One region of the Streptomyces africanus genome, then DNA from elsewhere that is predicted to be linked to it. Evidence: riboswitches for the same ligand, from Rfam matches in the RefSeq annotation. Region 1 holds a riboswitch; the other holds the start of a gene.

The links. Region 1 has a riboswitch for glycine ahead of gcvP (aminomethyl-transferring glycine dehydrogenase). Riboswitches for the same ligand answer to the same signal wherever they lie in the genome.
Region 2: another riboswitch for glycine. It lies ahead of gcvT (glycine cleavage system aminomethyltransferase GcvT); the one in region 1 lies ahead of gcvP (aminomethyl-transferring glycine dehydrogenase).

What each region holds. Positions count from the first base shown of each region.
Region 1 is NZ_JAUSYP010000001.1:1,308,859-1,312,425, reverse strand. It holds gene QF034_RS06230 (MerR family transcriptional regulator) at 1-410, shown strand, start outside; gene QF034_RS06225 (DNA polymerase IV) at 544-1,947, shown strand; gene QF034_RS06220 (PRC-barrel domain-containing protein) at 1,963-2,337, opposite strand; glycine riboswitch at 2,451-2,546, shown strand; gene gcvP (aminomethyl-transferring glycine dehydrogenase) at 2,724-3,567, shown strand, end outside.
Region 2 is NZ_JAUSYP010000001.1:6,120,829-6,124,395, reverse strand. It holds gene QF034_RS28555 (AAA family ATPase) at 1-512, opposite strand, end outside; glycine riboswitch at 696-796, shown strand; glycine riboswitch at 797-919, shown strand; gene gcvT (glycine cleavage system aminomethyltransferase GcvT) at 996-2,117, shown strand; gene gcvH (glycine cleavage system protein GcvH) at 2,221-2,598, shown strand; gene glyA (serine hydroxymethyltransferase) at 2,613-3,567, shown strand, end outside.

The DNA.
Region 1 (3,567 bases):
GGCTCGTCGAGCCGAGTGTGCGTCCCGCCTACGGGTCCGGGACGCAGCGGCTGTACAGCTTCCGGGACGTCGTCGTCCTGAAGATCGTCAAGCGCTTCCTCGACACCGGGGTGTCGCTCCAGAACATCCGCACGGCCGTGCAGCACCTCAGGGAACGCGGTTTCCGTGACCTTGAGCGGATGACCCTGATGAGTGACGGAGCGACGGTCTACGAGTGCACCTCGCCGGACGAGGTCCACGCGCTGCTCCAAGGGGGCCAGGGCGTCTTCGGGATCGCTGTGGGCGTGGTGTGGCGGGATGTCGAGAGCGCGCTGTCCCAGCTGCACGGGGAGCGGATCGACACCGGCGAGACCCTGGTCGGGTCCAACCCGGCGGACGAGCTGGCGCGGCGGCGGAACCGGGCCGTCTGAGCCGTCCGGCAGCGTGGTGCTCCCGGGTCATTCCAGGCGGGACGTTTCCGCGCCGGGCTGCAAGCGGTTTCTCCCGGGGGTGTCGGGGCAGTTGTCCGGGGCGTTGTCAGTGGCGTAGGGCAGCATCGGAGATGTGAGAACCGCGCCTACGATCCTGCATCTCGACATGGACGCCTTCTTCGCCTCGGTGGAGCAGGCGTCCAAGCCGAGTCTGCGCGGGAAGGCCGTCGTCGTGGGCGGGCTCGGGCCGCGGGGTGTCGTGGCCACGGCGTCGTACGAGGCCAGGGTCTTCGGTGTGCATTCGGCGATGCCGATGGGGCAGGCGCGGCGGCTCGCGCCCAACGCCGCCTACCTCGTGCCGCGCTTCGGGTTCTACAAGGCGATCAGCGAGCGGGTGATGGAGCTGCTGCGGGCGCTCTCGCCGCTGGTGGAGCCACTGAGCCTGGACGAGGCGTTCGTGGACCTGGAGGCCGGGGGAGCGGCCTGGGACGAGCAGTCGGCGCGGCTGGTCGGGGCACAGCTGCGCGCGGAGATACGGGCCGCCACCGGGCTCACGGGGTCGGTCGGGCTCGCCGCCTCCAAGATGCTCGCGAAGATCGCCTCGGAGCAGGCCAAGCCCGACGGGCTGGTGGTGATCGAGCCGGGGACCGAGCGGGCGATGCTCGGACCGATGTCGGTGCGGACGCTGCCGGGGGTCGGGCCGGCGACGGGCGACCACCTGCGGCGGGCCGGGATCACCACGATCGAGGAGATCGTCGAGGCGGGCGAGGACGAGATGGTCCGGCTGCTGGGGAAGTCGCACGGGCACGGCCTCTACGCCATGGCGCTGGCGCGGGACGACCGGCCTGTCGTGGCGGAGCGGGAGGCGAAGTCGGTGTCGGTCGAGGACACCTACGACGTGGACATCCACGACCGGGTGCGGGTCGGTCTGGAGGTGCAGCGACTGGCCGACCGGTGCGTGCGGCGGCTGCGCGGGGCCGGGCTGTCCGGGCGGACCATCGTGCTGAAGGTGCGGCGGTACGACTTCTCGACGCTCACGCGGTCCGAGACACTGCGCGGGCCGACGGACGATCCGGGGGTGATCCGCGAGGCGGCGGCCCGGCTGCTCGACTCGGTCGACACCACGGGCGGTGTGCGGCTGCTCGGGGTGGGCGTCAGCGGGCTCGCCGACTACACGCAGGAGGATCTCTTCGCGCAGGCGGCGGGGGAACGGACGGAGGCAGAGGGGCCCCTCGAGGAGGACGCCGTGGCGCCGGCCGAGGAGCAGCCGACGCTCGCCGAGCGGCGGTGGGCCGCCGGGCACGACGTACGGCACGCCGTGTTCGGGCACGGGTGGGTGCAGGGCAGCGGTCTGGGGCGGGTCACCGTGCGGTTCGAGACGCCCGGCTCTGAGCCCGGGCGGGTGCGGACCTTCCGGGTCGACGATCCGGACCTGGAGCCGGCGGATCCGTTGCCGCTGGTTTTATCGGGACCGGAGGAGAGCCGTGGGCCGGAGGGTGGGGCCGGAGCTGTGGGGGTGCGGTCCGCTGTCCCGTAGGCGGCTTGCCGGGCTTCAGGCCGTCTCGTCCGTGCCCGCCAGCTTGCCGAAGTGGTGGTCGGGGAGCGGGGGAGGTGCGGCGACGTCGAGGCCGTAGTGGTGGTAGAGCTGGAGCTCCTGTTCGGGAGAGAGGTGGCGGCCCACGCCGAAGTCGGGGGCGTCCTTGATCAGGGCACGGTCGAAGGGCACGTGGAGGGCGCCGTCGATCAGTTCACTGGGTTCGAGGGGGACGAAAGCGTCCCTGCTGAACAGGCCGGTCCGTATGGCCGCCCACTCCGGCTCGCCGGTGGCGTCGTCGAGGTAGACCTCGTCGATCGTGCCGATCCTGGTTCCGTTGCGGTCGAACGCCTTGCGGCCGATCAGGTGGCGTGGATCGATATCGGTTCGCACGGGCCCTCCACATGGTCGCAACTCATCCGTAAGCCCTACAAAACGGCACAATCGGAGAGGCGGCCACTCGAAGGTTCGTGCGTGGACCGCGCTGGTAGGCTGGCAGCGGCTGCTGACCCCGTGCGGGAGAGTCCTCCAGACACCATCGGAGGCGCCGAAGGAGCAAATCCTCCCCGGAATCTCTCAGGCCCACGTACCGCACGGACGAGGTCACTCTGGAAAGCAGGGCGGGTGTCGACGGCTTCCGCTCTCACCGACGGTGAAAACCGGAGGCCTTCGGGCGATCCGGTGAAGCTCTCAGGTTGAGATGACAGAGGGGGAGGCCGTCCGGGTACCCGTGCCGTGGTGCCCCTCGAAGGTCGTGTCAGACCAGGAGGCCTCCGCAAATGACCGCCCATCGCATCCCGCTCTCCGAACTCGAAGAGGCAGTTCCCTTCGAGCAGCGTCACATCGGCCCCGACCACGAGGCCCGCGCCAAGATGCTCGCGCAGGTCGGCTACGGCTCGCTGGACGAGCTCACGGCCGCCGCGGTCCCGGCCGTGATCAAGAGCGCCGAGGCGCTGGACCTGCCGGGCGCCCGCAGCGAGGCCGAGGTGATCGCCGAGCTGCGCTCCCTCGCCGACCGCAACCAGGTCCTCGACTCCATGATCGGGCTCGGGTACTACGGCACCTTCACGCCGCCCGTCATCATGCGCAACGTCATGGAGAACCCGGCCTGGTACACGGCCTACACGCCGTACCAGCCGGAGATCTCGCAGGGGCGGCTCGAGGCGCTGCTCAACTTCCAGACCATGGTCGCCGACCTCACCGGACTGCCCACCTCCGGTGCCTCCCTGCTCGACGAGGGCACCGCGGCCGCCGAGGCCATGGCGCTCTCGCGGCGCCTCGGCAAGAACAAGAAGGGCCTCTTCCTGGTCGACGCGGACGCGCTGCCGCAGACCATCGCCGTGATCCGGACCCGGGCCGAGCCGACCGGCGTCGAGGTCGTCGTCGCCGATCTCGGCGAGGGCATTCCCGCAGAGATCGCCGAGCGCGAGATCAACGGCGTGCTGATCCAGTACCCGGGCGCCTCCGGGGCCGTACGCGACATCAAGCCGGTCATCGACCAGGCCCACGAACTCGGGGCGCTCGTCACCGTCGCCGCCGATCTGCTCGCGCTGACGCTGCTGAAGTCGCCCGGTGAGCTCGGCGCGGACATCGCCGTCGGGACGACGCAGCGCTTCGGTGTGC
Region 2 (3,567 bases), 4.8 Mb from region 1:
CGGCCCCGGTCGCGCTGGCCGGCCAGGGCCTCCTCGGGGGTGACGTCGAGCATGAGCAGGTGCAGGGTGCCGCCCCGGCGGCGGGCCTCGCGGGCCAGCCAGCGGCGGACCCAGGCCTGGGTGCCGCAGTCGTGCACGACGACGCCCTCGCCGGTGCGCAGGGCGCGGCGCAGCCCGGCGTAGTGGGCGAGGCGGACGAGCGGGCGGTAGACCCCGTACGGCAGGAAGCGCGGCATGCGGCTGTCCCAGCGGTCGCGGGTGTCCTGGGAGTCGATGCGCCGGCCGGGCACGGTGCGCCGCATCAGCGTGGACTTGCCGCTGCCGGGCAGGCCCGTGACCACGACGAGGTCGCGGGGGCCGAAGAGCAGCGCGTGCGGGCCGCGGCCTCGGCGCTCGCGCAGATCGCGGACGACCGGCACCGGCAGCGGGCCGCAGGCCGCGCGTGCCGGAGCGGCCGGCTGCTCGGGCAGCGCGATGCCCGACGTCGTGGCGTACGCGGTGGTCCTGTTCACCGTGATCGTCCTCCCCTGGGGCCAGGTACTTCAGTCCCATCCCCGCCGAGTGTAAAGAGAAGGTAATGCCCGATGTTTCTGGTTTTAGTCCTCTTCCCGCAACAGCCCTGCTACAGGGTGGTCCCCCTGCCACCCCGCGACGATGCGTGCAATGATGTGCCCGCCAACTGCATACCGGCCGTTTGAATCCGCGCGGGAGAGTCCCCAGCACCGTCCGACGCTGGGGCGCCGAAGGAGCAAGTCCCTCCCTTGAATCTCTCAGGCCCCGTTACCGCGCGGGCGAGGCACATCTGAAAAGCGGGCCATCCCCTGTCGCCGTGGCGACGGGCGTGGCTCCACCCAAGGTGCAAGCCGTGTCCCCTGTGGTCATGGCGAACCTCTCAGGTTCCGATGACAGATGGGGAGGAACGACCTCGCCCTCCCCCACGCTCGAACGAGCTCGCGCGGGAGGTACCCCCATCGCCCCTCGGAGACGACCGACCGATGAGCAGTACAGGAGAACTCCGCCACACCGCGCTCGATGCCCTGCATCGTTCGCTCGGCGCGACGATGACCGACTTCGCCGGCTGGGACATGCCCCTGCGCTACGGCTCCGAGCGCGACGAGCACACCGCCGTGCGCACGAAGGCCGGGCTCTTCGACCTCTCCCACATGGGCGAGATCACCGTCACCGGTCCGCAGGCCGCCGCCCTGCTCGACCACGCCCTGGTGGGCAACATCGGCGGCGTCAAGCCCGGCCGCGCCCGCTACACCATGATCTGCCGGGCCGACGGCGGCATCCTCGACGACCTGATCGTCTACCGGCTGGGCGAGACCGAGTACATGGTGGTCGCCAACGCCTCCAACGCCCAGGTGGTCCTGGACGCGCTGACCGAGCGCGCCGCCGGCTTCGACGCCGAGGTGCGCGACGACCGGGACGCCTACGCGCTGATCGCCGTCCAGGGGCCGCAGTCGCCGGGGATCCTGACGTCCCTGACCGACGCCGACCTCGACGGCCTGAAGTACTACGCCGGGCTGCCCGGCACGGTCGCGGGTGTCCCGGCCCTGATCGCCCGCACCGGCTACACCGGCGAGGACGGCTTCGAACTGTTCGTGAAGCCGGAGCACGCGGTCGAGCTGTGGCAGGCCCTGACCAAGGCGGGCGAGGGCGCGGGCTTGGTCCCGTGCGGGCTGTCCTGCCGCGACACGCTGCGCCTGGAGGCGGGCATGCCGCTGTACGGGCACGAGCTGAGCACCTCCCTGACGCCCTTCGACGCCGGGCTCGGCCGGGTGGTGAAGTTCGAGAAGGAGGGCGACTTCGTGGGGCGTGAGGCTCTGCGCGAGGCCGCCGCCCGGGCCGAGCAGAACCCGCCGCGCGTCCTGGTCGGGCTCGTCGCCGAGGGCCGCCGGGTCCCGCGCGCCGGATACGCGGTCGTCGCCGGCGGCGAGGTGATCGGCGAGGTCACCTCCGGCGCCCCCTCCCCCACGCTCGGCAAGCCGATCGCGATGGCCTACGTCGACGCCGCGCACGCCGCCCCCGGTACGCCCGGCGTGGCCGTGGACATCCGGGGCAGTCACGAGCCGTACGAGGTCGTGGCGCTGCCGTTCTACAAGCGCCAGAAGTAGACACTGGCCGGGGGCCGTGGCAGCGACCCCGTTGTCCGCCTCCCAGCTCCTCAGCAGTCCCCCCTTTCCACAGCACTCCCGCGTGTACAGGAGAATCCAGGCCATGAGCAACCCCCAGCAGCTGCGTTACAGCAAGGAGCACGAGTGGCTGTCGGCCGCCGAAGACGGCGTCTCGACGGTCGGTATCACGGAGCACGCGGCCAACGCGCTCGGCGACGTGGTCTTCGTCCAGCTCCCCGAGGTCGGCGACACCGTGTCCGCGGGCGAGACCTGCGGCGAACTGGAGTCGACCAAGTCGGTGTCCGACCTCTACTCCCCCGTCTCCGGTGAGGTCACCGAGGTCAACGAGGACGTCGTGAACGACCCGTCGCTGGTGAACTCGGCCCCCTTCGAGGGCGGCTGGCTGTTCAAGGTGCGGGTCACGGACGAGCCGGGCGACCTGCTCTCCGCCGACGAGTACACCGCGTTCTCCGCCGGCTGAGGAGTCGTAGCCGTATGTCCGTCCTGAACACACCCCTGCACGAGCTCGACCCGGCCGTGGCCGCCGCGGTCGACGCCGAGCTGCACCGGCAGCAGTCCACGCTCGAGATGATCGCCTCGGAGAACTTCGCTCCGGTCGCGGTCATGGAGGCGCAGGGCTCGGTCCTCACCAACAAGTACGCCGAGGGCTACCCGGGCCGCCGCTACTACGGCGGCTGCGAGCACGTCGACGTGGTCGAGCAGATCGCGATCGACCGCGTCAAGGAGCTGTTCGGCGCCGAGCACGCCAACGTGCAGCCGCACTCGGGCGCCCAGGCCAACGCCGCCGCGATGTTCGCGCTGCTCAAGCCGGGCGACACCATCATGGGTCTGAACCTCGCCCACGGCGGGCACCTGACCCACGGCATGAAGATCAACTTCTCCGGCAAGCTCTACGACGTCGTCGCCTACCACGTGGGCGAGGACGGCCGGGTCGACATGGCCGAGGTCGAGCGGCTGGCCAAGGAGTCCAAGCCGAAGCTGATCGTGGCCGGCTGGTCGGCGTACCCGCGGCAGCTGGACTTCGCCGCATTCCGCCGGATCGCGGACGAGGTCGGCGCGTACCTGATGGTCGACATGGCGCACTTCGCCGGGCTCGTCGCGGCGGGGCTGCACCCGAACCCGGTGCCGCACGCGCACGTGGTGACCACGACCACCCACAAGACGCTGGGCGGCCCGCGCGGCGGTGTGATCCTCTCCACGGCCGAACTCGCCAAGAAGATCAACTCCGCTGTCTTCCCCGGTCAGCAGGGCGGTCCGCTGGAGCATGTGATCGCGGCCAAGGCGGTCGCCTTCAAGGTCGCCGCCTCACAGGACTTCAAGGAGCGCCAGCGCCGTACGCTGGAGGGTGCCCGCATCCTGGCCGAGCGTCTGGTGAAGGACGACGTCCGGGCCGTGGGCGTGGACGTCCTGTCCGGCGGCACGGACGTGC